3 regions of the Serratia sp. 121840015-1 genome follow, and region 2 is predicted to be linked to each of the others. Evidence: predicted binding sites of a transcription regulator. Region 2 holds the regulator's gene; each other region holds the start of a gene.
The links. The regulator LexA, encoded in region 2, represses DNA repair genes until DNA is damaged. The targets are predictions, from matches to a motif close to TNCTGTATGTACATACAGNA.

Region 1 (9,963 bases), on a different contig from region 2:
CAGCATCTGGTGGCTGCGCAACGCGCGGTGGAGGCGCTGCTGCAGCCCGAGGCGTCATAACGTTCCGGGGCGCCGCTCGGCGCCCCGTTCATGGTTCAGGCCGCGCCGGCCAGCTGCCCCAACAGGCGGATCACGAACCAGGCGATCACCGCAATCACGATCGGCAGGATATACAGCGGGAAGTACTGCAGGAAGATGGTGTGGTGCGGCAGCGTGATGCGCGCCTCCAGCTGCTGGCGCGTGTGCCCTTCGCTGCCCTTGGCCTGCTCCAGGATCATCTGGTCTTCCAACCCTTCGCGGATGAACTTGACCTGGCGCGACATGCGTGCGCCGGAAGCCTGCAGCGCCAGCCCGACGAAGATCAGTATGTAGATAATGATGAACATCAGATTGGCGCCGCTGAACAGGCTTTTATCCACGTCAGGCACCGGCGAGTTGTACCAGAAAAGGTTCAGGAACGGTGTATTGAAACGCACCATGTCCACCATCACGTGAACAAAATCCAGCATCACCGCGTTGATGCCCTTGGTTTTTTCACTGTGCTGATAGATAAAGCCCAGCACGGAAATCAGCGTCGACAGCAACGCCGGGATAAAAACCACCCATCCGAGAATGCGTTTCAAAATGGCGATACGCCCGGCCTGTTGATACGTCATGTGTTCCCCTTGTTAGCGACGTAACCGAATCGGCTAAGTCTACCTGCAGTTGGCGAAACTCGCCCACCGTTTTCTTCATTCCCGCTGTGCTACAAGCTTAGCCGAATTCGCCGAAATCAACTGCTTAACGACGTTCGCGCACTATCATTGAAGAGATAACGTTACCCGTTTAACCAGAGGCCGTCATGATTCGACTGATTATCTTATTGCTGGGCGCGCAGGCGCTGCACGGCCAGCGCCGCCTGCTGGTGCTGTTCGGTTGGCTGTGGGTAGCCGCAGGGGCGCTGATGCTGTTCGACATCCTGCAGGATGGCCGGTCCGTGCTGGCGCTGGATGCGCTGGCGGTCATCCTGGCGCTGGAGGGGCTGGTGGCGATATCCGCCGCGCTGGTGATCGGCTCTTCGGCCAGCCGGCCGGTGCTGCTTAAGGGGCTGGGCTTCGTGTTTATGGCCTTTTTAATGTTGGACGTGCCCGCAGACGATAACATCGTCGCCACCGTGGTGTTTGGCAGCGCGCTGCTGCTTGACGGCGCCGTGCGCATCGCCTCCTCCACGGTGATTCAACACAGCCGATGGAAAGCCGTGGCGCTGGCGGGCGGCGGCGAAATCCTGCTTTCGTTGATGATTTTTGTCGGCTGGCCGGCGCCGCATCGGATGACGGTGCCCTTTTGCCTCGGCGTGATGATGGTGCTTTCCGGCTGGGCTTTATTGCGCATCGCCCGGAGACTGACAAGCTTTTCTCTGAATCAGCACCCAACCCGGCAGCCACCGCCCCCGGCGGATGAGACTGCGCCGCTCACGGTGTATGTCTGGACACCGATTGGTGCGGCTAAAGATCCGCGCCGACGTTACATCGTCGACCGATACATCGCGGCGGTCGACAACGGCGGCAATATCTCCACCGGTCATGCCGCCCTGGCGCTCGCACCGGATGTGTATATCAGTCACTACCCGCTCAACGACATCAGCCATTCCGTTCAGGATTTCCGCCAGTTGTTGCATGCCGGCGAACAGAACAACGTCGACGGACGTTTCCTGCCCGACCTGTCGGGCGAGATTGCCGCCTGGTGCCCCCCGGACAAGAAAATTCAGTTCTATCGCTATAACCCGGCGGCGCTGCGCGCATTCTGGTTACGCTACCGACAAGATGCGACTTACAACCTGACCCGGCGTAACTGCTCCACCACGGTCATCGGCGCGCTCGACAGTGCGTTGGAGGGCGTGCTGGGCGATAAACATCTGTGGCGCCGTTTTCTGTTATTGGTGCTGGATCCCAATCTGTGGATGCTGGCGGTACTGCGCAGCCGTGGCGAAAGCATGACCTGGACGCCGGGGTTGGTGCTGGACTATGCGCGCATGTTGCAACAGGTTACCGAGCGCCAACACCAACGCTGGTGGCTAAAGTTGCGCGAGATGTGGAATATCCTTCGCTTTGGCAAAAGCCAAACGCGCAGGCAAAGATTTTAGTCTCGCCGTCGGCGATGATAGAGTGTCGGGCACATTCACCCGCGCCGGCAGGAGTTAACCGCTAATGGCTTATTCGCAACGCATTGAAACCGCAATTTTTGATATGGACGGCTTGTTGATCGATTCGGAACCGCTGTGGCTGCAGGCCGAGCTGGATATCTTCGGCGCGCTGGGCCTGGATCTGTCCGATCGCCACAAACTGCCGGACACCCTGGGGCTGCGCATCGATCTGGTGGTGAAAATGTGGTACCAGGCGATGCCGTGGCAAGGGGTTTCGCTCGATGAGGTGTCGGCACGGATTATCGAACGCGCCATCGAGCTGGTGCACGAGACGCGCCCGCTGCTGCCGGGCGTCCGGCAGGCGCTGGAACTGTGCCGCGAGCAGGGGCTGAACATCGGTCTCGCCTCCGCCTCGCCGCTGCACATGCAACAGCAGGTGCTGAAGATGTTCGATCTTGAGGGCTACTTCGATCAGCTGGTTTCCGCCGAATACCTGCCGTACAGCAAACCGCACCCGGAGGTCTACCTGATCGCCGCCGAACGGCTGGGCAGCGATCCGCTGCGCTGCATCACGCTGGAAGACTCCTTTAACGGCATGATCGCCACCAAGGCCGCGCGCATGCGCTCCATCGTGATCCCGGCCGCCGAATACCGCCACGATCCGCGCTGGGCGCTGGCAGACCACCAGTTGGAGACCCTGGAACAGCTCACCCCCGCCCACTTTGCCTGACCTGCGGCGCCGGCCACCGGCGCCCTGGCTTTCCGCTCAGCGCCATAAAAGGGATCCGTGCCGCAAAACAAACGAAACAGCGTTTCATTATTATTGAATCGGCATGCTGTTGTTATTATGCTGGGCGGCAGGGAAAGCGACGGTCCGCGAAACGTTGTCACTGCCACGCAGCGCTCTTCGCGGCCGCCGCTTCCTCCCGCCGCTGCGTACTGAAAACCGCCCTTGTTTCTCTCCGTTCCGCACCGCCCATTGCCCGCTTTTTGTTCACGCCCGTCAAAAGCGATGATTTGTTACGCATTGCCGTAACAAGCCGTTGTAAAACCGGGAAAAATAAACAATTGGTTACAGGGTAACTGCTTCCACTACTGGGAATTTTCCCATATACTGGATAAATTAACAGTTTACCAGCCGGAATCGCAACAGCATGACCGCGGAAGGACACCTTATATTCTCTGTCGCTTGCGCGATCTTCGCCAAGAAGGCGGAAGTGACGCCAGAGCTGGCTACCGGCGACTGGTGGCACATCATACCCGCCGCGCTGCTGACCTCGCTGCTGCCGGACATCGATCACCCCAAGTCGGTACTGGGCCAGCGTCTGCGCTGGATTGCCCTGCCCATCGCCCGCGCCTTCGGCCACCGCGGCTTCACCCACAGCCTGCTGGCGATCGCCGGCGGCATGGCGCTGTTCCAGCTGGACGTGCCGCGCAGCTGGCCGATCCCGGCCGACGCGCTGCACGCCATGATCATCGGTTACTTCAGCCATCTGCTGGCCGATATGCTCACTCCCGCCGGCGTTCCGCTGCTGTGGCCATGCCGCTGGCGTTTTCGCCTGCCGCTGCTCAACTCGCAAAAAGGCAATCAGCTCGAGCGCGTGCTGTGTCTGTGCCTGGTGGCGTTTGCCATCTGTTGGCAAGGTGATTTCACCCTGCCGGTGCAATCCTATGTCGAGCAAATCAGAAATATCAGACTCTGATCACAAAAATCCGCTCAACTCATCACCTTCATGTATATAAAACAAACAAAAACACACAAAAAGCTATATCAAATTCCATTTGGATATAAGTAGGCCACGCGGCAAACTGTTACGATATTTACATCGCGACATACGTGATGCGTAGTCGTTTTTATAAGAAAGATTATTGGAGACATTGGGGATGAATCTTCCGCTCGTGATTAACGTGCTGGTGTTTGTCGCGCTCCTGTTGCTGTTGGCGCAAACCCGCCACAAGCAATGGAGCCTGGCGAAAAAAGTGCTGGTCGGCCTGGTGGTCGGCGTGGTGTTCGGCCTGGGCCTGCAGCTGGTGTACGGCTCCGACAACCCGGTGCTGAAAGAATCCATCAGCTGGTTCAACATCGTCGGCAACGGCTATGTGCAGCTGCTGCAAATGATCGTCATGCCGCTGGTGTTCGCCTCGATCCTGAGCGCAGTGGCCAAACTGCACAACGCCTCTTCTCTGGGCAAAATCAGCGTCCTGACTATCGGCACGCTGCTGTTCACCACGCTGATCTCGGCGCTGGTAGGCGTGCTGGTCACCAACCTGTTCGGCCTGACCGCGGAAGGCCTGGTGCAGGGCGCGCAGGAAAGCGCGCGCCTGACGGCGATCCAGACCAACTACGTGGGTAAACTGGCCGACCTGACCGTGCCGCAGATGGTGCTGTCGTTCATCCCGAAAAACCCGTTCGCCGATCTGACCGGGGCCAGCCCGACGTCGATCATTAGCGTGGTGATTTTCGCCACCTTCCTCGGCGTGGCATCGCTGCAGCTGCTGAAAGACGACAAGCCGAAAGGCGAGCGCGTACTGGTGGCTATCGACACCCTGCAGGCCTGGGTGATGAAGCTGGTGCGTCTGGTCATGAAGCTGACGCCGTACGGCGTGCTGGCGCTGATGACCAAAGTGGTCGCCGGTTCCAACATTCACGACATCGTCAAGCTCGGCAGCTTTGTGGTGGCCTCGTATATCGGCCTGGCCATCATGTTCGTGGTGCACGCTGTGCTGCTGGCCTTCACCGGCGTTAACCCGATGAAGTTCTTCCGCAAGGTGTGGCCGGTGATCACTTTCGCCTTCACCAGCCGCTCGAGCGCCGCCAGCATTCCATTGAACGTGGAAGCGCAGACCCGCCGCCTGGGCGTGCCGGAATCCATCGCCAGCTTCTCGGCGTCTTTCGGTGCCACCATCGGCCAGAACGGCTGTGCGGGCCTCTACCCGGCAATGCTGGCGGTAATGGTTGCGCCGACCGTCGGCATCAACCCGCTGGATCCGGTGTGGATCGCTACCCTGGTCGGCATCGTCACCATCAGCTCCGCCGGCGTAGCGGGCGTGGGCGGCGGCGCTACCTTCGCCGCGCTGATCGTGCTACCGGCGATGGGCCTGCCGGTGACGCTGGTCGCGCTGCTGATCTCGGTCGAACCGCTGATCGACATGGGCCGTACCGCGCTGAACGTCAACGGCTCCATGGCGGCGGGCACCATCACCAGCCAGCTGATGAAGCAAACCGACAAAGCCGTGATGGACAGCGAAGACGAAGTCGAATTGGCTCACCGTTAACGCCGTCTCAAAACGAAAAAAACCGGGGATTATCCCCGGTTTTTTTATGCCCCGCGCTCGGTCGTTACGGCCGCTCGCCGTTCGCCAGCCGCCGGTTGATGTCGGCGATCACGCCCGACAAGTGCGCCAGCGTGTCTATCACATAGTGCGCGCCCGCCGCGTACAGCTTATCGGCTGCCGCCGTGCGACGCTGCTCTATCTCACCTTCCGCCATTTGGCGGTACTCCTGCCAGGTCGCGCCAAACTCATTGCCGGACAGCGCCAATCCGACGCTCCACATCCCGGCGTTCAGCCCTTCAGCAATGCCCGGCACCGCGTCGTCCACCTTCACACAGTGCGCCACCGCATCGATGCCCAGCGCGATAACGTTCTGCAACGCCATCCACGGCCCCGGCCGGCCACCGGCCGCGAGATCGTCAGTGGCGACCCAGTAATCTGGCGCGTAGCCGCGCTGCGCGGCGGCAGGCACCAGCACCTCCATCACCGCACGCGGATAACCGGAGCAGGAGCCGATTTTAATGCCCTGTTCGCGCAGCCCGGCAATCACCTGCGGCACACCCTCGATGGGATCGGCGAAGTCGATCACTTTGGCGATTTGCAGCGGCATAAACGCCTGATACAGCGCGTCGATGTCCTGATGGCTCATCGAACGGCCCAGCTTCTGCCGCCAGCGCGCGTCGACCGCCGGCAGCTTGCCCAGCGCCTCGATGTGCTGCCATTTACCCAGCCCCATTGGAATGCGCGCCTCCGCCAGGCTGATGTCGATATCGAAGGTTTGTTTGAATGCCTCGACAAAAATCTGCGTTGGCGCAAAGGAGCCGAAGTCCACCGTGGTGCCGGCCCAGTCGAGGATCACTGCGTTGATCTGTTTCATGGTCAATCCTTATTGATTCCAGTACATCGCCTGCCCGACGGCCGCCAGCAAACGTTCGATATCTTGCGGGTAAATTTCCCCGATGTTGCCGATGCGGAAGCAGTCGCTCTGCGACACTTTGCCGGGATAGATCACAAACCCTTGCTGCTTCAGGCACTGATAAAATTCGGCAAAGCGGTAAGTGTCGGCCTTTGGCGAATAGAACGCGGTGATGATCGGCGAATGCAACGCATCGTCCAGCAGAGTCTCAAAGCCCAGCTCGCGCATACCCGCCACCAGCCGCCGCTGATTGGTCTGATAGCGGCGGTGGCGCGCGGCAATGCCGCCCTCTTGTTCCAGTTCTTTCAGCGCCTGCGCAAAGGCCAACACGGTGTGGGTCGGCGACGTAAAGCGCCATTTGCCGGCCTGGTCTTCCATACAGCGCCACTGGGCATACAGATCCAGCGACAGCGAGCGTGAACGGCCGGCACATTTCTCCAGCTCGCTGCGGCGGGCGATGACGAAAGCGAAGCCCGGCACGCCCTGAATGCATTTGTTGGCGGAGCTGATCAGAAAATCGATGCCCAGCGCGTCCACATCCAGCGGGATGCCGCCGAAGCTGCTCATGGCATCGACGATAAAGGTCTTTCCGTTGCGCGCCGCCAGGCCGGCGACCTTCTGCAGCGGGTTGAGCATGCCGGTGGTGGTTTCGCAGTGCACCATGGCGATATGGCTGATGCGCGCATCGCTTTTCAGCACCGCCTCCATCGCCGCCACGTCCGGCTCATTGACCTCGCCGCAGTCGAAAGCGTGATGGTCGATGTCCATCAGCCGCGCCATTTCGATCATTCGCGCCCCGTAGGCGCCGTTGTTGACGATCAGCAGCTTGTCCTGCGGGCCGATGACCGTGCCCAGCACGCCTTCCACCGCAAAACTGCCGCTGCCCTGCAGCAACACCGAGGTGTAACCGGCGGACGGCGTCGCCAGCGCCACCAACTGCTGGCGGATGCTTTGCACCACGCCCAGGTTGTAATCTTCATCCCAGGTGCAGCTGTCGAACAGCATCGCCTCTTTTACCGTTTTCGACGTGGTCAACGGGCCGGGGGTCAACAGCAGGTAGTTACGATCGGACATGTTATTCACCTATTTGGTCTATACCAGATTGCGAGCATTGTGGCCGCAAATTCCTTCCCCGGTCAAACGACAAAGCGCGGTGAAACAAAAAATTCATCTGGCTATGTATAATAAGCGCGTGCCGGAATGTCGGGCCGATGCCATAGCGAGATGAAATGAAAGAACATCAGGGCGATATGCCCCACTACCTGCAGATCAAGGATCAGCTTCAGGCGCGCATCACCCGCGGTGCGCTGCAGGCGGGCGACAAGCTGCCTTCGGAGCGCGAGCTGTGCGCCATCTTCTCCACCACCCGCGTTACCATTCGCGAGAGCCTGGCGCAGCTGGAGGCCACCGGCGCCATCTACCGCGCCGATCGCCGCGGCTGGTTCGTCACGCCGGAACGGCTGTGGTTGGATCCGACGCAGAACACCAACTTCCACCGCCTCTGCCAGGAGCAGGGGCGAACGCCGCGCACCGCGCTGCTGTCCGGCGAAAAAACCACGGTGCCGCTCGACGTCATGCAGCCGCTGGCGCTCGAACCGTTCGATCAGGTGTATCTGCTGCGCCGCGTGCGCTACGCCGACGGCCGCGCGATCTGCTACTGCGAAAACCACTGCCTGCCGCAGCGGGTGCCGGAACTGCTCAGCCACGATCTCAACGGTAGCCTGACCGAGGTCTATCAACAGCATTACGCCTTGATTTACAGCAACATGCACCTGTCGTTCTATCCGACAGCCCTGCCTTACCGCGCCGCCAACGCGCTCGGCGCCATGGTCGGCCTGCCCGCCTTGTTGCTGCGCCGGTTGAATTACGATCAGCACGGCCGCATTCTCGATTTTGATATCGAATACTGGCGCCACGACAGCCTGCGCATCGAAGTCGATACGCTTTAACCCCCGGCAAGACAGGGGCTGCGCCCGCCGCCCCGCCTTTCTCTCCCACGCTCAATCCCCCGTTGCCGGCAAAATATTTTGCCGCTTTCATTTGTTTGTCATATTCGCCGATTAGCTTGGCCGCATATCTGGTGTATACCAGTTTCGCATTAACCCGCAACAGTGAGGCTGAAGCTATGAAACTTTCTCGTCTGGTCGTGATGACCGCCATCGCACTCGGCGCCGCGCCGGCCTGGGCCGCCGACGCGGTGGTGACCGTCTACTCTGCCGATGGGCTGCACGACGGCGATCACAGCTGGTATCAAACCCAGTTCGACGCCTTCACTCAGGCAACCGGCATCAAGGTGCAGTACGTCGAAGGCGGTTCCGGCGCCATCGTCGAGCGGCTGTCGAAAGAGCGCAGCAACCCGCAGGCCGACGTGCTGGTGACGCTGCCGCCGTTCATCCAGCGCGCCGCCGCGGAAAAACTGCTGCAGGATTTCACCCCGCAGGATGCGGCGCAGATCGCCGACGCCCAGCCACAGTTCGTGCCGCTGGTGAACAACTACCTGAGCTTCATCTATAACGCCAAGCTGTTGCCGCAGGCGCCCGCCAGCTATCAACAGCTGCTGGACGCGCAGTTCCGCAACAAGCTGCAGTACTCCACGCCGGGCCAGGCGGGTGACGGCACCGCGGTGATGCTGCAGGCGTTTCACAGCTTCGGCAGCAAAGACGCCGGTTTCGACTACCTCGGCAAACTGCAAAGCAACAACGTCGGCCCTTCCGCTTCCACCGGCAAGCTGACCGCGCTGGTCAATAAAGGCGAGCTGCTGGTGGCCAACGGCGATCTGCAGATGAACCTGGCGCAGATGCGCAGCAACCCGAACGTGAAGGTGTTCTGGCCGGCCGGGCCGGACGGCAAGCGCAGCACGCTGGTGCTGCCTTACTATGTCGGCCTGGTGCAAGGCGCGCCGCAAAGCGCCAACGGCAAAAAGCTGATCGACTTCCTGCTGAGCAAAGAAGCCCAGAGCAGCGTCAGCGCCATTTCCTACGGCATGCCGGTGCGTAAGGACGTCACCCCGACCGACGATAACTTCAGGCAGTCGCAGGCGGCGCTGAAAGGCGTGGACATCTGGGCGCCGGACTGGAATCAGGTGGTGAGCAGCCTGTCCGCCGATATCTCCCGCTGGCACAAGGTGACCGAATGACGCTGACGATGCCTTCTACCCTCTCTTCCCGCGCCGAGGCGCGGGATAGCAGCCAGGACATCGCCGGGCCGTCGGGCATTCAGCTCGACCGCGTCAGCGTGTCGTACCGCGGCACCGAGGTGCTGAAACCCCTGACGCTCACCATCGCCCCCGGCGAAGTGCTGGCGCTGATCGGCCCCTCCGGTTCGGGCAAAACCACCGTGCTGCGGGCGATCGCCGGCTTCGTGCAGCCCTCCGCCGGACGTATTGCCATCGGTGACGTCGATGTCACCGACGTGCCGCCTTATGAGCGCGGCCTGGGCATGGTGGTACAGAACTACGCGCTGTTTCCGCATATGCGCGTCGAAGACAATGTGGCGTTCGGCCTGCGCGCCCAGGGCAAGCCGCGCGGCCTCACCGCCGAGCGCGTCGAAGAGGCGTTGGCCATCGTCGGCATGTCCGCCTACGCCAAGCGCTATCCCAGCCAGCTCTCCGGTGGCCAACAGCAGCGCGTGGCGATCGCCCGCGCCATCGCGG
Region 2 (9,963 bases):
CGTCGGCGTCAGCCAGCTTGGGCGCTGAGCTTCGATCGGATCGATAGACTCGCGCCACTGCGGCACGTGCTGGTTGAGGTAAGCGGTCAACGGCAGCGGCTCGCCGAAGTTGACATAACCCTGGCCCAGATTGCGCAGCTTGCGCAGGCCGCGCAGCATCTGCGGCAGGCTCTCTTTTTCCTTGGTGGCGCCGCGCAGCTCTTTGGCGTAGGTGCCCACTTCCATCACGTGTTCGTAACCGATGTAAATCGGCACCAGCGTGATCGGACGGGTGCCGCCGCGCAGCATCGCCTGGATGGTCATCGACAGGGTGCCGGTCTTCGGCTCCAGCAGACGCCCGGTGCGGGAACGGCCACCTTCCACGAAGTATTCCACCGAGTAGCCGCGGGTGAACAGCTCGCCGAGGTATTCGCGGAACACCGTCGAGTACAGCTTGTTGCCCTTGAAGGTGCGGCGGATGAAGAACGCGCCCAGGCGGCGGAAGATCGGGCCGGCCGGCCAGAAGTTGAGGTTGATGCCGGCGGCGATGTGCGGCGGCACCAGGCCCTGGTGATACAGCACGTAGGACAGCAGCAGGTAGTCCATGTGGCTGCGGTGGCAGGGCACGTAGACGATCTCGTGGCCGTCCTGCGCCAGCTGGCGCACGCGCTCGGCGTTGGTGACGTTGATGCCCTGATACAGCCGGTTCCAGGTCCAGCTCAGCACGCGGTCGGACAGGCGCACGGTTTCGTAGGAGAAATCGGCGGCGATCTCTTCCATCAGCGCGATGGCGTTCTGCTGGGCCTTTTCGTGCGAGATCTTCTTGCTGCGCGCTTCGTCCTCGACCGCTTTTTCGATCGCTTTGGACGCCAACAGCTTGTTGAACAGATCCTGGCGGGCCGGCAGGCTCGGGCCTACCGCGGCCAGGCGCTGACGCGAGAAGTGCATGCGCGCCACGCGCGCCAGTTTCTGCGCGATGGTTTTATCCGTGCCGTGCTCGGTGGCCATGCGGCGCAGCGAAACGGTGTTGGAGAAACGCACGAAGCTGTCGCGGCCGAGCCACAGCACGGCGAAGAATTTCTGCACGCCGTTCAACAGACGCAGGTGCGGCGTGCCGTGGCCTTCGCGGCCCGGCGAGCGGCCGAACATCACCGAAACCGGCAGCATCTGAATGTCGAGATCCGGATTGCTGCGGTGCAGATCCAGATAGTCGTGGAACAGCTTTACCGACTCTTCTTTCGGGGTGTAGTAGCGGAACACGCGCGGGCCGTCGTGAATGAACACGTAGCTCGGCAGCACGGTGCCGTCGATCTCCAGCGAGTTGAGCGGATCGGGCAGATCCTGCGCCAGGCACTGGGTGCGCAGCGTCAGCAAATCCGCCTTGGAATTGTAAGGTAAAACATACAAAATCGGCCGTGAGGGATCCAACCCTAGCTCGGTAACCGGATCTGAAGGGATGACCTTACTTCTTACCAACAATTTAAGTGGTAAATTCAATATTTTATAATAAATTTTACGCCAACCTGACATAAACAACGTGAAGCCTCTTGTTAGCAATGCGCCGCAAGCATACCAGAAACCGGGTAGCAGATCTGTGGTGTTCGAAAACCGAGAGCCGTCAGCGCGGACTGTTCTAGACTCTTTTTATTATGACCGACCTCTGAGAAAGGCACGAAAACATGGCAAACCAAGCAACCGGACTGACCCGCATCATCAAGGCCGCCGGCTATTCCTATAAAGGGCTTTCCGCCGCCTGGCAGCACGAAGCGGCTTTCCGCCAGGAACTGGTGGTCACCCTGCTGGCTATCATACTGGCTGTCTGGCTGGATGTGGGTGCGATAGCGCGCATTTTATTGATCGGATCGGTAGCGCTGGTGATGATCGTCGAGATCCTGAACAGCGCGATCGAGGCGGTGGTGGATCGCATCGGCAGCGAACATCACGAACTGTCCGGCCGGGCCAAGGACATGGGATCGGCGGCGGTGTCGCTGGCGATCGTGCTGGCGCTGTTCGTTTGGGGCACGGTCTTATGGCAGCATTTTGGCTGACGAAAGGCGCCTACTGACTGATTTTTATTTATTCTTCGGTTCCCAATCCGCGCTTACCTGTATATACTCACAGCAAGACTGTATAAACAAACAGGGGGCGGAATGAAAGCATTAACTACCAGACAGCAAGAGGTCTACGATCTGATTCGCGATCATATTTCGCAAACGGGCATGCCGCCAACGCGTGCCGAGATCGCGATGCGTCTGGGGTTCCGCTCGCCTAACGCCGCCGAAGAACACCTGAAGGCGCTGGCACGCAAAGGCGTGATCGAAATCGTCTCCGGTGCCTCGCGCGGTATCCGCCTGTTGATGGAAGAAGAAGAAGGGCTGCCGCTGATCGGCCGCGTCGCCGCCGGCGAGCCGCTGCTGGCGCAGCAGCACATCGAAGGGCACTACCAGGTGGATCCTTCCCTGTTTAAACCGAGCGCCGATTTCCTGCTGCGGGTGAACGGCATGTCGATGCGTGACATCGGCATTCTGGACGGCGATCTGCTGGCGGTGCACAAAACGCAAGACGTGCGCAACGGCCAGGTCGTGGTGGCGCGCATCGAAGACGAAGTGACGGTCAAGCGCCTGAAAAAACACGGCAACGTGGTCGAGCTGCTGCCGGAGAACAACGAATTCCAACCGATCGTGGTCGATCTGCGCCAGCAGAATTTCACTATCGAAGGGCTGGCGGTCGGCGTGATCCGCAACGGTGACTGGATTTAATCGTCGCACTCTCAGTGCCGCCTCTTGTATCAATCGCCCCTGTTCTGGGGCGTTTTTGTTTCTGACCTTGCCCTTCGCCACTGCTACGGGAACATCTCATCATGCGCTTGATTTCCGCCTTCACCAGCGACACCGATAAAGCCCTGTGGCGCCTGGCTCTGCCGATGATTTTCTCCAATATCACCGTACCGCTGCTCGGGCTGGTGGACACCGCGGTGATCGGCCACCTCGACAGCCCGATCTACCTGGGGGGCGTCGCGATCGGCGCGGTGGCGACCAGCTTCCTGTTCATGCTGCTGTTGTTCCTGCGCATGAGCACCACCGGCCTGGCGGCGCAGGCGCTGGGGGCACAGAACCCGCAGGCGCTGGCGCGCGCCTTTATGCAGCCGCTTCTGCTGGCGCTGCTGGCCGGGGTGGCGATCGTCCTGTTGCGCTATCCGCTGATCGAACTGGCGCTGCGGATCGTCGGTGGCAATGGCGAGGTGCTGGAACAGGCGCGGCGTTTTCTTGAGATCCGTTGGCTGAGCGCGCCGGCGGCGCTGGCTAATCTGGTGCTGCTGGGCTGGCTGCTCGGCGTGCAGTATGTGCGTGCGCCGGTGATCCTGCTGATTGTCGGCAACCTGCTGAACATCGTGCTGGATATCTGGCTGGTGATGGGCCTGGGCTGGAACGTGCGAGGGGCGGCGGCGGCAACCGCCATCGCCGAATACGCCACGCTGCTGCTCGGCCTGTGGCTGGCGTGGCGGGTGATGCGCCTGCGCGGTATCACCCTGCCGATGCTGCGCCAGGCCTGGCGTGGCGATCTGCGTCGGCTGCTGGCGCTTAACCGCGACATCATGTTGCGTTCATTGCTGCTGCAGCTGTGCTTTGCATCGCTGACCATCTTCGGCGCTCGTCTGGGGAGCGACGTGGTGGCGGTCAACGCGGTATTGATGAATCTGCTGACGTTCACCGCCTATGCGCTCGACGGCTTCGCTTATGCGGTGGAAGCCCATTCGGGCCACGCCTACGGTGCCCGGGACGACAGCCAGCTGCGCAAGGTGTGGCACGCGGCCTGCAGGCAGGCAGGGCTGGTCGCGCTGGCCTTCGCCCTGGCGTATGCCGTTACCGGCCAGCAGATCGTGGCGGCGTTGACCTCCTTGCCGGAGCTGCGTGCGTTGGCCGCCCACTATTTACCGTGGCAGGTCATCCTGCCGCTGGTCGGGGTGTGGTGCTATTTGCTGGACGGCATGTTTATCGGTGCCACGCGCGGTGCCGAGATGCGCAACAGCATGGCGGTGGCTGCGGCGGGATACGGTCTGGCGCTGTTCAGCGTGCCGCTGCTTGGCAACCACGGACTCTGGCTGGCGCTGGCGGTGTTTCTGGCGCTGCGCGGTCTGGCACTGGGCTGGATTTGGCACCGCCATCAGGTGCGCGGCAGCTGGTTTGCCGCACGCTAAACCGTGCGCTTTGTTGGGTTAATTATTAATTTGTCTTATGTTTTTGTTCATGTTTGCTTACATGTTTCCAGCCTGGTTCTGCCCGGCTTAGCTCATTGTTTGTTGGCGTTTTTTATGTTTATTTCATTTCTTAATGGTTTTTTATTCTGTCATATGGCTTTTTTATTTCCATTTTTAACTAGAATGAATCATGTGGCTGGCGAATGAAGGGGAGCGATATCTCTTAAGGTGAAGGGCGTATCGGCCAGAAAAATTTCTGGTTAACCCCGGCCGGCGACAGGGATCACTGATTCACCACAGGTTAACGGAGAGACTATGAATAAAGATCAAGCCGACGGTAACTGGAAGCAGCTTAAAGGCAAAGTGAAGGAAAAATGGGGCAAGCTGACCGATGACGATCTGACGGTCATCGAAGGGAAACGCGAACAGCTGGTCGGCAAAATCCAGGAGCGCTACGGTTACCAGAAAGAGGCGGCCGAGAAAGAGGTGAAAGCCTGGGAAGATCACACCAAACACCGCTGGTAATTTGCAGGGCCGCCATTGAAGGCGGCTTGCCCAGCGCAGGCCGGCGTCGCTCTCATCCTCTGGCGCCCCGGCCGCAGGTACAGGGAGGTACCTGACTTCGTGTTACTTCTTCTTGATGGCGATGCTGTGATCGTGTTCGGCGCAGTCATGCTTGCTGTCGCATGCCTCAACCTCCACGCAGCCGGCGCACAGGCCGTGCGCTTCCACCACGCTGTGACGCAGCGCAAATCCGGCCTCCTGCGCCAGCTTCTGCAGCGTTTCCTCTACGCCTTCGGTAGTGCGTTCGGTCACCTGGCCGCAGCGGTCGCAGATAAACAGTGCGGACGTGTGCATCGGCTGTTCGAAGTGGTGGCACAGCACGTAGCTGTTGGCGGATTCCACTCTATGGATAAACCCTTGCTCCAGCAGAAAATCCAGCGCGCGATAGACCGTCGGCGGCTTGGCTTGCGGTTCGGCGACGCGCAGCAGATCGAGCAGGTCATAAGCGCTGATTGCACCGGGTTGCTGAGTCATCAGACGCAGCACTTCCAGCCGTTGCGGCGTCAATCGCACATTGCGTTGTTGGCAGAGGCGTTCCGCCTGCGCCAGCAGCTTTTCCTGGGTGGTTGAGTTCATCGCAAATATCCCGGTACGTAAAAAAGCCGATTTTACCATGATTACGGCGAATCGCCGAGAGTTGCCCCCTTTTCCCCTGAGGATTGCGCAGGGAAAGGCGCGCTGAGTGCGCTAAAAGAGAGATGCATCACAACTTTTTCCCTCCACCGGGCGGCAAATCAACGTTGCCGATTTTAGCGCTGGAGAGCCGCTGGCGAGAGCGGTATAACGCGCTTCACCCGCGTGACGAACAGGAGCCTTGTGTGATGACGGAAAGAGAGAAGCTGTTAAGCGGCCTGGAGTACAACAGCCGCGATGAAGAACTGATTGCGATGTACCATCGGGCCAGGGCGTTGACCAAAAGCCTGGGGACGCTGGATTCGCATCAGGCGGACGAGAAAAACCGCCTGCTCGGCGAACTGTTCGGCGCCTGGGGTGAGGCGAGCTGGATCGAAACGCCGTTCTGGTGCGACTACGGGCAGCATGTCCGCATCGGTAAAAACTGTTTTATCAACGTCAATGCGGTGTTCCTCGACTGCAATACCATCACCATCGGCGACAACACGCTGATCGGCCCCAGCGTGCAAATCTACACGCCGAGCCACCCGCTGAAGGCCGGCGAACGCTTTACCGGCGACCCGGCCTTTCCTTTCCGCACCTCGGCGCAGCCGGTGTCCATCGGCAGCAACGTATGGATCGGCGGTAACGTGGTGATCTTGCCGGGCGTGACCATCGGCGACGGCACGACTATCGGCGCGGGCAGCATCGTGACCGGCGATATCCCGGCCAATGTGCTGGCGCTGGGGCAGCCGTGCCGGGTTATCCGCACGTTGGAATAGGGGGGAAACGAAGGCGATTTTCCCAACGGCGCCGATTGTCGTTATAATAGCCGTTTGCGGCCGCGCGCCGTTCGTTAAACCCAGACAGACTCAGGTAGCCAGTAACTCAGCATGACGAAAGACAACCACGCCCCAACCTACGCCGCCAATCGTTTCTCCATCGCGCCGATGCTCGACTGGACCGATCGTCATTGCCGTTACTTCCACCGCCTGCTGACCAAGGAAACGCTGCTGTACACCGAAATGGTGACCACCGGCGCGATCATTCACGGCAAGGGCGACTACCTGGCCTACAGCGAAGAAGAGCATCCGGTGGCGCTGCAGCTGGGCGGCAGCGATCCGGCCGCGCTGGCGCACTGCGCCAAACTGGCGGAGCAGCGCGGTTACGACGAGATTAACCTCAACGTCGGCTGCCCGTCCGATCGCGTGCAAAACGGCATGTTCGGCGCCTGTTTGATGGGGCAGGCGACGCTGGTCGCCGACTGCATCAAGGCGATGCGCGACGTGGTGTCGATCCCGGTGACGGTGAAGACCCGCATCGGCATCGACGATCAGGACAGCTACGCCTTCCTGTGCGACTTTATCCAAACCGTCGCCGGGCGCGGCGAGTGCGACATGTTCACCATCCACGCGCGCAAGGCCTGGCTCTCCGGCCTCAGCCCGAAAGAGAACCGCGAAGTGCCGCCGCTGGACTACCCGCGCGTTTATCAGCTGAAGCGGGATTTCCCGGCGCTGACCATCGCCATCAACGGCGGGGTGAAAACGCTGGAAGAGGCGCAGCAGCATCTGCAGCATCTGGACGGCGTGATGATGGGGCGCGAGGCGTACCAGAATCCGGGCATTCTGGCGCGGGTCGACAGCGAACTGTTCGGCGCGCAGACCGCAGTGCCGGACAGCGTGGCGATCGTCGAAGCACTGTATCCGTACATTGAGCGCGAGCTGTCCAACGGCACCTATCTCGGCCACATCACCCGCCACATCCTCGGTTTGTTCCAGGGCGTGCCGGGCGCGCGCCAGTGGCGTCGCCACCTGAGCGAGAACGCCCACAAGCCGGGTGCCGATGCGCGGGTGGTGGAGCAGGCGCTGGCGCTGGTGCGTCAGCCGCGTGTGGAAATGGCGTAACCCACAAAAATTTTGACCAACAGTTAGTTTTTTTCGCCAGGCATTCGGCGCGTTGCCGGATGCCTGCCCCATCTTTTCAATAGGTTAGCCCCTCCGCCATTCTGGCACGCTTCTTGTAATTCCCTCAGCAGATACGTTGTATTGCAAAGGAGCAATCATGTTGGAAATCTTCTTTCTCATTGGCTTTGTGGTGATGCTGATGGTGACCGGCATCTCGCTGCTGGGGATCTTCGCTGCGCTGTTGGTGGCGGCGGCGTTCATGCTGTTGGGCGGGTTGTTCGCGGTGGTCATCAAGCTGCTGCCGTGGCTGATTTTGGCGGTCGTCGGGGTATGGATTTACCGGTCGATGCAGAAACCGCAGGCCAGACGTTACTGATTTTTTGCTGAATAATCAGTCAGTCGCGATGAAACTTGCACAACTTGCCGCCCCGCTAATGCGGCAGCGATCACAGCTTGGCAGTTTTGCCGCGCGATGTGGCACATAAAGCGTGTTTTTTGCCGGACGGGGCTGTTAGGATGTTTGTCGATGCAGTGATGCGACCGATTTCATCACCGTGAGAGACAACCAAAATTCGTGTTGCTGAAGCAACCCCCTGTCTCTGGCGGACTCTGCTCTACCCCTACAAAACGCAGTAACAGAAAGGGCTCCGTAAGGAGCCCTTTTCTTTTGCGGCAATTAGGGGATCAGCAGGCTGGAGCCGCTGGTGCCGCGGCTTTCCAGCACTTGGTGCGCCCGCTGGGCGTCGGCCAGCGCAAATTTCTGCTCGTCTTTCACCTCCACCCGAATGGCGCCGCTGCCGATCAGCGAGAACAGCTCGTTGCTGGCGTACTGCAGCTCGGCGCGGTTGGTGATGTAGCCGTTAAGGGAAGGGCGGGTGACGTACAGTGAGCCCTTCTGATTCAGCAGTGCCAGATCGACGCCGGTCACCGGGCCGGAGGCGTTGCCGAAGCTGACCATCAGGCCGCGCCGTTTCAGGCTGTTGAGCGAGGCCTGCCAGGTGCTTTGCCCCACCGAATCGTACACCACGCCGACCTTCTCGCCGTGCGTCAGCTCGGCCACCCGCTGGGCGATATCCTCTTTGTGGTAGTTGATGGTGGCCCAGGCGCCGGCCTGTTTCGCCAGCGCGGCCTTTTCGTCGGAGCCGACGCTGCCGATCAGGCGCGCGCCCAGCGCTTTGGCCCATTGGCAGGCGATCAGCCCAACCCCGCCGGCGGCGGCATGGAACAGGAACACTTCACCCGGCTGCACGTCGTGGGTCTGGCGCAGCAGGTAGTGCACCGTCAACCCTTTGAGGAAAGAAGCGGCGCCCTGCTCAAAGCTGAGGTTGTGCGGCAGCAGCGCCACTTTTTCTTCCGGCACGTTGTGGACTTCGCTGTAGGCGCCGAGCGATGACTGCGCATACACCACCCGGTCGCCCGGTTTGATCGCGCTAACGCCGGCGCCAACCTTGACCACCACGCCGGCCGCCTCGGTGCCGAGGCCGCTCGGCAGGCTCGCCGGGGCGTACAGCCCGCTGCGCACATAGGTGTCGATGTAGTTGATGCCGATCGCCTTGTTCTCGATCTGCACTTCGCCGGCGGCGGGATCGAGCGGTGTAAAATCAACGTATTGCAAGACTTCCGGCCCGCCGGTGGCGGAAAACTGAATGCGCTTGGCCATATCGTTACCTCGTTTGAGTGTCTGATTTCACCCTATTCTTTTTAGTATCGGAGATCCAGTTCACCCGTGCGGGATTCAATACCTTTTTTGCATCGGTTATGACGCAAAAATCACGTATACTCTCGCGTCAAGATCCTTCATTCGCAACCGGATAAAGACTACGTTTCATGGCAGGAAAAAAACCAACCAACAAAACAAACGCGGACGAAACCAGAGAGCGTTCCAGAGATCGTCAGATGGAAGGGCTGAAGATGCCGCCGCACTCGCTGGAGGCCGAGCAGTCGGTGTTGGGCGGTTTGATGCTGGATAACGAGCGCTGGGACAACGTGGCGGAGCGCGTGGTCGCCAACGACTTCTTCAGCCGCCCGCATCGCCTGATCTTTACCGAGATGCAGCGTCTGCTGGAGATGAGCAAGCCTATCGACCTCATCACCCTGTCCGAATCGCTGGAGCAGAAAGGCGAGCTGGACTCGGTCGGCGGCTTCGCCTACCTGGCCGAGCTGTCGAAAAACACCCCGAGCGCCGCCAACATCGGCGCCTACGCCGACATCGTGCGCGAGCGCGCGGTGGTGCGCGAGATGATCTCGGTGGCTAACGAGATCGCCGACGCCGGCTACGATCCGCAGGGGCGCAGCAGCGAAGACCTGCTCGATCTGGCGGAATCTCGCGTATTCCAAATCGCCGAGAACCGCGCCAGCAAAGACGAAGGCCCGAAGGGCATCGAGCGCATCCTGGAAGACACCGTATCGCGTATCGAGCAGCTGTATCAGCAGCCGCACGACGGCGTGACCGGGGTCGATACCGGCTATCAGGACCTCAACAAGAAAACCGCGGGCATGCAAAAGTCTGATCTGATCATCGTCGCCGCCCGTCCATCGATGGGGAAAACCACCTTCGCCATGAACCTGTGCGAAAACGCCGCGATGACCCAGGAAAAACCGGTGCTGATCTTCAGCCTGGAGATGCCCGGCGAACAGATCATGATGCGTATGCTGGCGTCGCTGTCGCGCGTGGATCAGACGCGCATCCGTACCGGCCAGCTCGAC
Region 3 (9,963 bases), on a different contig from region 2:
GCCGGATCCACACCCCGCGTTCGACGAATCCGCGCTGCAGCTCGGCGACGTCCACCGGTTCACGCATCTCTACCACCCCAATCGCGCCCAGCACCCGCACGTCCGCCACCTTCGGCAGCGCCGCGAGCGGCAGCAGTTCCTGTTTCAGCTGGGCTTCGATGGCGCTCACCTGCGCCTGCCAGCGATTCTCCGCCAGCAGCGCCAGGCTGGCGTCCGCCACCGCGCAGGCCAGCGGGTTGCCCATAAAGGTTGGGCCGTGCATAAAGCAGCCGGCCGCGCCGTTGCTGATGGTCTCCGCCACGTGGCGGGTGGTCAGGGTGGCGGACAGCGTCATGTAGCCGCCGGTCAGCGCCTTGCCCAGGCAGAGAATGTCCGGCACCACCTGTGCGTGCTCGCAGGCGAACAGCTTGCCGGTGCGGCCGAAGCCGGTGGCGATCTCGTCGGCGATCAGCAGCACCTGATGGCGATCGCACAGCTCGCGCACCCGCTTGAGGTAGGTCGGGTGGTAGATACGCATGCCGCCGGCGCCTTGCACCACCGGTTCCAGGATCACCGCCGCCACTTCACCGGCGTGCTGCTCCAGCAACGCGGCGAACGGCGCGATGTCCTCTTCGCGCCATTCCTCGTCGAAGCGGCACTGCGGCGCGGTGGCGAACAGGTGCGGCGCCAGGTAGCCCTGATAGAGGCTGTGCATCGAGTTGTCCGGATCGCAGACCGACATCGCGCCGAAGGTATCGCCGTGATAGCCGTGGCGCAGCGTCAGGATGCGCTGCCGCCGTTCACCGCGCGCCTGCCAGTACTGCAGCGCCATCTTCAGCGACACTTCCACCGCCACCGAACCGGAATCCGCCAGAAACACGCACTGCAGCGCTTCCGGCGTCATCGCCACTAACCGGCGGCACAGCGAGATGGCGGCCGGATGGGTAATACCGCCGAACATCACGTGCGACATCTTCTCCAGCTGCCGGCTGGCGGCCTGATTCAGGTGCGGATGGTTGTAACCGTGGATCGCCGCCCACCAGGAGGACATACCGTCCACCAGACGCCGGCCGTCCGCCAGCTGCAGCTCGACGCCGCTGGCCGACTCGATCGGGTAACAGGGTAACGGGCGGCTCATGGAGGTGTAGGGGTGCCAGATATGACGTTGGTCAAACGCCAGGTCGGAAGCGGTGACAGACATACTTGTAAACCAAATTGAATTAAGATTGGTTGACAGTATATCCACAATATTTAAACTGGCGACACTTTTTCGTTTTGGAGACGCCATGATGGCCGATCGCATTCACTGGACAGTAGGGCAAGCCCAGGCCCTGTTTGATAAACCTCTGCTTGAACTGCTGTTCGAAGCGCAAACCGTACACCGCCAGCACTTTGATCCGCGTCAGGTGCAGGTCAGCACGCTGCTGTCGATCAAGACCGGCGCTTGCCCGGAAGACTGCAAATACTGCCCGCAAAGCTCGCGCTACAAGACCGGCCTGGAGTCGGAGCGGTTGATGCAGGTCGAACAGGTACTGGAATCGGCGCGTAAGGCCAAGGCGAACGGCTCGACCCGTTTTTGCATGGGCGCGGCGTGGAAGAACCCGCACGAGCGCGATATGCCTTATCTGCAGCAGATGGTGCAGGGCGTGAAAGCGATGGGCATGGAAACCTGCATGACGCTGGGAACGCTGGACGGCACTCAGGCCGAGCGGCTGGCGGAAGCCGGGCTGGATTATTACAACCATAACCTCGATACCTCGCCGGAGTTCTACGGCAGCATCATCACCACCCGCAGCTACCAGGAACGCCTGGATACGCTCGACAAAGTGCGCGACGCCGGCATCAAAGTATGCTCCGGCGGCATCGTCGGGCTGGGTGAAACGGTGCGCGACCGCGCCGGGCTGCTGGTGCAGCTGGCCAACCTGCCGAAACCGCCGGAGAGCGTGCCGATCAACATGTTGGTGAAGGTAAAAGGCACGCCGCTGGCGGATAACGACGACGTCGATCCGTTTGACTTTATCCGCACCATCGCGGTGGCGCGCATCATGATGCCGTCTTCTTATGTCCGCCTCTCCGCCGGCCGTGAACAGATGAACGAACAGACACAGGCGATGTGCTTTATGGCCGGCGCCAACTCGATCTTCTATGGCTGCAAGCTGCTGACCACGCCGAACCCGGAAGAAGACAAGGATCTGCAACTGTTCCGCAAGCTGGGGCTGAACCCGCAGCAGACCGCCACCGAACACGGCGACAACCAGCAACAGCAGGTGCTGGCTAAGCAGCTGCTGAACGCCGATACCGCCGAGTTTTACAACGCGGCGCCGTGATGAGCTGGCAACAACGCATCGAGCAGGCGCTGGCAGAGCGGCGCCTGAACGCCGCCTACCGTCGGCGACAGACCACCGAGGGCGGCAACGGCCGCCAGATCCGGCTGGGCGATCGTCTCTACCTGAACTTCTCCGGCAACGACTACCTGGGGCTGAGCCAGGATGCGCGGGTGATCGCTGCCTGGCAGCAGGGCGCGCAGCGTTACGGTGTCGGCAGCGGCGGGTCGGGCCATGTCACCGGCTTTTGCGCAGCGCATCAGGCGCTGGAGGAGCAACTGGCGGCGTGGCTCGGCTATCCGCGCGCGCTGCTGTTCATCTCCGGTTACGCCGCCAACCAGGCGGTGCTGGCGGCGTTGATGCAGAAAGGCGATCGCATTTTAGCCGATCGCCTCAGCCACGCCTCGCTGCTGGAGGCGGCGGCGCAGTCGCCGGCCGAGCTGCGCCGTTTCCAGCACAATCAGCCGCAGGCGCTGGCGGATCTGCTGGCCAAACCCTGTGAAGGGCAGCGGTTGGCGGTGACCGAAGGGGTGTTCAGCATGGACGGCGACGGCGCACCGTTGGCGGAACTGCATCGCTTAACCCGCGCGGCGGGCGCCTGGCTGATGGTGGACGATGCCCACGGCATCGGCGTGCGCGGCGAGCAAGGCCGCGGCAGCTGCTGGCAGCAGGGCGTGCGCCCTGAACTGCTGGTGGCGACCTTCGGCAAGGCGTTCGGCGTCAGCGGCGCGGCGGTGCTGTGCGATGAGGCGACCGCCGAGTATCTGCTGCAGTTCGCCCGCCATCTGATCTACAGCACCGCGATGCCGCCGGCGCAGGCCTGTGCGCTGCAGGCGGCGCTGGCCTGCATTCGAGAGGGCGATGAACTGCGCGCCCGGCTGCAGGACAACATTCGGCGTTTCCGCCAGGGCGCGGCGCCGCTGGCGTTAACCCTGACGGATTCCGATACCGCCATCCAGCCGCTGCTGGTGGGGGACAATCAACGCGCGCTCGATCTGGCGACCCGCCTGCGCGAGCGCGGGCTGTGGGTGAGCGCCATCCGCCCACCGACGGTGCCGCCGGGCGGCGCGCGGCTGCGCATCACCCTGACGGCGGCGCATCAGCCGCAGGACATCGATCGCCTGCTGGAGGTATTGCATGACGTCAGCCAATGACGCGGTGAACAAACAGGCGGTCGCTTCGGCCTTCAGCCGCGCCGCCGGCAGCTACGACGCCGCCGCCGCGCTGCAGCGAGACGTTGGCGAGCGCTTACTGGGGATGGGGAGTGCCCATCCGGGCGAACGGCTGCTGGATGCCGGCTGCGGCACCGGCTATTTCAGCCGCCTGTGGCGCGAGCGCGGCAAGCAGGTGACCGCGCTCGATCTGGCGCCGGGCATGCTGGACGTTGCCCGTCAACGGCAGGCGGCGCACCATTATCTGCTGGGCGATATCGAACAGGTGCCGCTGCCCGATGCGGCGATGGACATCTGTTTCAGCAGCCTGGTAGTGCAGTGGTGCAGCGATCTGCCCGCCGCGCTGGCGGAGCTGTATCGCGTGACCCGCCCCGGCGGAGTAATTTTGTTTTCCACGCTGGCGGCGGGATCGCTGCAGGAACTGGGGGACGCCTGGCAACAGGTGGACGGCGAGCGCCACGTGAACGCCTTTCTGCCGCTGGCGCAGATCCGCGCCGCCTGTGCTGACTATCGGCACGAACTGGTCACGGAGCTGCGCACCCTGAACTACCCGGACGTGATGACGCTGATGCGTTCGCTCAAGGGCATCGGGGCCACGCACCTGCATCAGGGGCGCGAGGGCGGCCTGATGTCGCGTGGCCGTCTCGCCGCGCTGCAGGCGGCTTACCCGTGCCGGCAGGGGCAGTTCCCACTCAGCTATCATCTGGTTTATGGAGTGATTTATCGTGATTAAACGTTGGTTCGTGACCGGCACCGACACCGAAGTCGGTAAAACCGTCGCCAGCAGCGCCTTGCTGCAGGCCGCCAACCGGGCGGGCTACCGCAGCGCCGGTTATAAGCCGGTGGCTTCCGGCAGCGAAATGACCGCCGAGGGGCTGCGCAACGGCGATGCGCTGGCGCTGCAGGCCAACAGCGGCGTGGCGCTCCGCTACGACGAAGTGAACCCTTACGTTTTTGCCGAACCGACCTCGCCGCATATCGTCAGCGCCGATGAAGGCCGGCCGATCGAGGCGGCGCAGCTGTCCGACGGCCTGCGCCGGTTGGAGCAGCGCGCCGACTGGGTGCTGGTCGAGGGCGCGGGCGGGTGGTTTACCCCGCTGTCGGCGCAGTACACCTTCGCCGATTGGGTGCAGCAGGAGCAACTGCCGGTGATCCTGGTGGTGGGCATTAAACTGGGCTGCATCAACCACGCGGTGCTGACGGCGCAGGCGGTGCAACAGGCGGGGCTGACGCTGGCCGGTTGGATCGCCAACGATGTGACGCCGCCGGGGCGGCGGCATCAGGAATACCTGGCCACGCTGCGCCGCATGCTGCCGGCGCCGCTGCTGGGCGAAATCCCGCACCTGCCGCAGGCCGAGCGGGCACCGCTGGGGCAGTATCTGGATATCAGCCTGCTATAAACCCTCCATGAGGGAGGCTTTCTCCCTCATTCTCCTTCCTGGCGCGCCAGCCCGGCGCCGATCAACGCCTCATCCAGCTGCGCCAGCGCGCCGTGCGCCACCGTGCGCCCGCTGTCCAACAGGCAGAAGCGGTCCGCCACCCGGCGCACGAACGGCAGCTGATGCTCCACCAGTAAAATGGTCATGCCCAATTCGCGGTTGAGCCTGCGGATCACGTTGCCGATGTCGGCGGCGATCGAGGGGGGAACGCCCGCCGTCGGTTCGTCGAGGATCAGCAGCGCCGGCTCCTGGGCCAGCGCCCGGCCAATCGCCAGCTGGCGTTGGGCGCCCACGCAAAGATCGCCGGCGCGGCGCGCGCGCATCTGGCGCAAATGGGGAAACAGGCTGTAGATCAGCGGCGGAATGCGGCGAGGGGCGCCGCGCCCGGCCATTTGCGCCACCTGCAGATTCTCCTCCACGCTCAGCTGCGAGAAGAGCTGCCGCCCCTGGGGCACGTGGCTGATGCCCAGCGCGGCGCGGCGCTCCATCGGCTGCAGCAACAGGTTTTGCGGCGGCTGATCCGCCGGCTGCCAGGTCATGCTGCCGCTCACCACCGGCACATGCCCCATGATGCAGTTGACCAGTGTGGTCTTGCCCACGCCGTTGCGGCCGAGCAGCACGGTGCACTGGCCGCGCGGCAGCTCCAGGTTGATGTCCCACAGGGTGTGGTTCTGCCCGTAAAATTGATTGACCGATCTCAGGCTCAGCATTTGGCATTCTCCTCATAGACGCCCGTTTCACTCGTTGGCGGGGACTGCAAAGGCCGCATGCGCGGCGAATTTCCCGAGTGTGGCAATGTCTGGAACAAAATGCCGTCCGTCTAATGAGCCAGAGCAAGGTCTGCGGTAGACGGAATGACAGTCAATATGTCGTTAAAAACGACGCTTGTGACGACTTGGTGTCGTTCTTGCGCTTTTACGGGCGATAGCGCCGCGGAGACTACGCGTCGCGGCAGGCAGCGCATCATGCTGTCGCACCGCGTTTATACGCAGGAAGATAAAGCAACTCTCAGGCCAGTTTTGCCGCCGGGTGAAAACGGGGATTGTTATCGCCTTGTTAACCACGCGTCAGGCCTGACAGGCGCTGCCGTGGCGGCCCGAAAATACGCGGGGAAGTTAACCCGGACGTTTTTTGCACTCTTATGGTGCTCTTTGGTCAGGGCATGGTGCAAGGCGTTGCCCTGCCGTCAAGAGCGATCCGCGTGAAAGGGGCCAATGCGATTTTGGCAATGGGGATTTTTAGTATTAATCGGCATAAACAAAGCGATATTTTTATGAAAAAATAACTAAAAAAGGCATTTTGGCGAGTGTAAAGGGCGAAAAGCTTTCTTTCTGTAACTCCCGCCCCGGGCGGGGCGGTGAGAGTTATCCACTATTCCTGTGGATAACCTTGTGTATTAGATTTAGAAAAACGCTGTAAAGCGAGAGCCGACGCGGGTTCTGTTCGCTTTGTCCGCATTCTCGTCTTTTTATTAATGTTATTAAATATCAATAATTTAATTAAAATCAAGACGCAGGGGTATTGATCAGGCCTCTATGTATGATTTTTCGACGCGGTGCTATCAATAAGTTAATTCGCGGCAAGTTCTGGGGATAAATCTGTTATTGACAATAAAAATGTCACCGGGCTGTAACGCCACGGTGCAGCGACGTTGCAGCGGCGTCGATCCCGGCGACGAATCCGCTTGAAGCTGGTTTTATATCCAGTATCATGGGCACTGGCGCAAATCGCCGACACTTTCCATAATTAGGGGCCATGCCCGGCGCAGAGCCGGCTGGCCGCCTGAGCGCGCGCATCTCCACAGGGTAGCCGAGCAATGAGTAAACTTTTCAAACTGCATTCAGAGTTCAAACCGGCCGGCGATCAGCCGGAAGCCATCCGCAAGCTGGAAGAGGGGCTGGAAGACGGCCTGGCGCACCAGACGCTGCTGGGGGTCACCGGTTCGGGCAAGACATTCACCATCGCCAACGTGATAGCCGATCTGAATCGGCCGACCATGGTGCTGGCGCCGAACAAGACGCTGGCGGCGCAGCTGTACGGCGAGATGAAAGAGTTTTTCCCGGAGAATGCGGTGGAATACTTCGTCTCCTACTACGACTACTACCAGCCGGAAGCCTATGTGCCCAGCTCCGACACCTTCATTGAAAAAGACGCTTCGGTGAACGAGCACATCGAGCAGATGCGTCTTTCCGCCACCAAGGCGCTGCTGGAGCGGCGCGACGTGGTGGTGGTGGCGTCGGTGTCGGCGATCTACGGCCTGGGCGATCCGGATCTTTACCTGAAGATGATGCTGCACCTGACCCAGGGCATGATCATCGATCAACGATCCATTTTGCGCCGGCTGGCGGAGCTGCAGTACTCCCGCAACGATCAGGCCTTCCAGCGCGCTACCTTCCGCGTGCGCGGCGAGGTGATTGACATTTACCCGGCGGAGTCGGACGAGCTGGCGCTGCGCGTCGAGCTGTTCGACGATGAAGTGGAACGGCTGTCGCTGTTCGATCCGCTGACCGGGCAGATCGAGCAGGTGGTGCCGCGTTTTACCATCTACCCGAAATCGCACTACGTGACGCCGCGTGAGCGGATCATGCAGGCGATGGAAGAGATCAAGGTCGATCTGGCGGACCGCCGCAAGGTGCTGCTGGCCAACAACAAGCTGCTGGAAGAGCAGCGCCTGACGCAGCGCACCCAGTTCGATCTGGAGATGATGAACGAGCTGGGTTACTGCTCGGGCATCGAAAACTACTCGCGCTACCTGTCCGGGCGCGCCGAGGGCGAGCCGCCGCCGACGCTGTTCGACTACCTGCCGGCGGACGGCCTGCTGGTGGTCGACGAATCCCACGTCACCATTCCGCAGATCGGCGCGATGTTCAAGGGCGACCGCGCGCGTAAAGAAACGCTGGTGGAGTACGGTTTCCGCCTGCCGTCGGCGCTGGACAACCGCCCCTTGCGCTTCGAGGAGTTCGAGGCGCTGGCGCCGCAGACCATCTATGTCTCCGCGACGCCGGGCAAATATGAGCTGGAGAAATCCGGGGGCGATCTGATCGATCAGGTGGTGCGGCCGACCGGGCTGCTGGATCCGATCGTGGAGGTGCGGCCGGTCGCCACCCAGGTGGACGATCTGCTCTCCGAGATCCGCAAGCGCGCGGCGATCAACGAGCGCGTGCTGGTGACCACCCTGACCAAACGCATGGCGGAAGACCTGACCGAATACCTGGAAGAGCATGGCGAGCGCGTGCGCTACCTGCACTCGGACATCGATACCGTGGAACGGGTCGAAATCATCCGTGACCTGCGTCTGGGCGAGTTCGACGTGCTGGTGGGCATCAACCTGTTGCGTGAGGGGCTCGACATGCCTGAGGTGTCGCTGGTGGCGATTCTGGACGCCGACAAGGAAGGCTTCCTGCGTTCCGAGCGTTCGCTGATCCAGACCATCGGCCGCGCGGCGCGTAACCTGAACGGCAAGGCGATCCTGTATGGCGATCGCATCACCGATTCGATGGCCAAGGCGATCGGTGAAACCGAGCGGCGCCGCGCCAAGCAGCAGGCCTACAACGAAGCCAACGGCATCGTGCCGCAGGGGCTGAACAAGAAGATCGGCGATATTCTGCAGATCGGCCAGCCGGTCAACCGCGCCAAGAACAAAGGCAAGGGCAAGGCGCTGGACGGCGGTGCTTCGCTTCAGAACCTCACGCCGAAAGCGCTGGATCAGAAAATCCGCGATCTGGAGGCGCAAATGTACACCCACGCGCAAAACCTGGAGTTCGAACAGGCCGCTGCGCTGCGCGACGAGATCCACCAGCTGCGCGAGCAGTTCATCGCGATTTCCTGACCGTTGGACGGCGCCCGCGCCGCGGGCGTCAAAATTCCTTGTCGGCCGCGCCAAAGCTGTTATGGTGTGCGGCCCGATTTGACCACGAAGAGTACCGAACATGAGCCAACACCAGTCTAAAGACCCGCTGCACGGCGTAACGCTGGAGCAACTGCTGAATAAACTGGTGGATCACTACGGTTGGTCCGAACTGGGCGCGCGCATTCGCATCAACTGCTTCCTCAGCGATCCGAGCATCAAGTCCAGCCTGAAGTTTTTGCGTCGCACGCCCTGGGCGCGTAAAGAGGTGGAAGATCTGTATATCGATATGGTCAGCCATCCCGCCCCAGCCAGCGATAATCCCTGGCTGCGCGGGCGAGACGGTTAAATTCGGTCAGCGGCGCGCGGCCAGCTCCACCAGCGCGTGATCCAGCGCCTGGCGCAGCAGCTGGCGATCGTGGCGGTAGGGGATGTCGCTCGCTTCCAGCGGTTGCTGAATCACCACCCGATCCTGCACTTCACTGGCGTCCACCGCCGGGCCGACGATCAGCGCATCGATCATCCGGCGGCCGATCTTCTCTTCCATCAGCGTCAGCTTATCCTTTAACGACAGCGCCGCGGCGGCCACGCTCAGCTCGCGGCCGAGGTTGCCAATATAGATCATGCTGGCGCTGCTGCGGCGCAGCGCCTGGGTGAGATCGTCCAGCAGCAGCAGCAGCAGCGGCATCAGGCTGGTGAGGAAACTGCCCGGCCCGATCAGGATCACGTCGGCCTGTGCGATGGCGTCCAGCGCTTCGCGCGTGGCGTTGACCGGCGGCGACAGCATCAGCTCCTGCGGCATATGGGTCAGCTGGTCGACATTCACTTCACCGTAAACATGGTTGCCTTCGTGATCGTGCGCCATCAAATCCACCGGCTGCTCCGACATCGGGATCAGCGCCGCGTCCACCTTCAACAGGCTGCGTACCAGGTTGATCGCTTCCAGCGGGCGCACGCTCAGGTGATCCAGCGCTTTCAGCATCAGGTTGCCGAGGTTGTGGCCGGCCAGTTCGCCGTTGCCGCTGAAGCGGTATTCGAACATCGCCGAGGCGACGCTCGGTTCGGTGATCAGCTGGTTGAGACAGTTACGGGTATCGCCCCAGGCAATGCCGCCTTCCGAACGGCGGATACGGCCGGTGGAACCGCCGTTGTCGGTGGTGGTGACGATGCCGGTCAGGCGGGAGCCTAAGGACGACAGGGCC

Region 1: the regulator LexA is predicted to act here: its motif matches at 3,235-3,254, upstream of ACUXAC_RS08830 (metal-dependent hydrolase).
Region 3: the regulator LexA is predicted to act here: its motif matches at 6,603-6,622, upstream of uvrB (excinuclease ABC subunit UvrB).

What each region holds. Positions count from the first base shown of each region.
Region 1 is NZ_JBSEYF010000001.1:1,828,385-1,838,347, forward strand. Features, by position in the region: gene ACUXAC_RS08810 (fructosamine kinase family protein) at 1-60, shown strand, start outside; gene ACUXAC_RS08815 (YniB family protein) at 96-656, opposite strand; gene ACUXAC_RS08820 (HdeD family acid-resistance protein) at 842-2,122, shown strand; gene hxpB (hexitol phosphatase HxpB) at 2,187-2,852, shown strand; gene ACUXAC_RS08830 (metal-dependent hydrolase) at 3,277-3,825, shown strand; gene ACUXAC_RS08835 (L-cystine transporter) at 4,007-5,398, shown strand; gene phnX (phosphonoacetaldehyde hydrolase) at 5,463-6,272, opposite strand; gene phnW (2-aminoethylphosphonate--pyruvate transaminase) at 6,282-7,385, opposite strand; gene phnR (phosphonate utilization transcriptional regulator PhnR) at 7,541-8,260, shown strand; gene ACUXAC_RS08855 (2-aminoethylphosphonate ABC transporter substrate-binding protein) at 8,437-9,447, shown strand; gene phnT (2-aminoethylphosphonate ABC transport system ATP-binding subunit PhnT) at 9,456-9,963, shown strand, end outside.
Region 2 is NZ_JBSEYF010000004.1:53,884-63,846, forward strand. Features, by position in the region: gene plsB (glycerol-3-phosphate 1-O-acyltransferase PlsB) at 1-1,509, opposite strand, end outside; gene ACUXAC_RS18470 (diacylglycerol kinase) at 1,659-2,027, shown strand; gene lexA (transcriptional repressor LexA) at 2,130-2,738, shown strand; gene dinF (MATE family efflux transporter DinF) at 2,840-4,177, shown strand; gene ACUXAC_RS18485 (CsbD family protein) at 4,493-4,702, shown strand; gene zur (zinc uptake transcriptional repressor Zur) at 4,805-5,317, opposite strand; gene ACUXAC_RS18495 (sugar O-acetyltransferase) at 5,563-6,135, shown strand; gene dusA (tRNA dihydrouridine(20/20a) synthase DusA) at 6,247-7,257, shown strand; gene pspG (envelope stress response protein PspG) at 7,415-7,633, shown strand; gene ACUXAC_RS18510 (quinone oxidoreductase) at 7,934-8,917, opposite strand; gene dnaB (replicative DNA helicase) at 9,085-9,963, shown strand, end outside.
Region 3 is NZ_JBSEYF010000001.1:2,710,770-2,720,732, reverse strand. Features, by position in the region: gene bioA (adenosylmethionine--8-amino-7-oxononanoate transaminase) at 1-1,180, opposite strand, end outside; gene bioB (biotin synthase BioB) at 1,269-2,306, shown strand; gene bioF (8-amino-7-oxononanoate synthase) at 2,306-3,457, shown strand; gene bioC (malonyl-ACP O-methyltransferase BioC) at 3,441-4,208, shown strand; gene bioD (dethiobiotin synthase) at 4,201-4,875, shown strand; gene ACUXAC_RS13210 (ATP-binding cassette domain-containing protein) at 4,902-5,624, opposite strand; gene uvrB (excinuclease ABC subunit UvrB) at 6,731-8,743, shown strand; gene ACUXAC_RS13200 (VF530 family protein) at 8,844-9,110, shown strand; gene ACUXAC_RS13195 (gluconeogenesis factor YvcK family protein) at 9,117-9,963, opposite strand, start outside.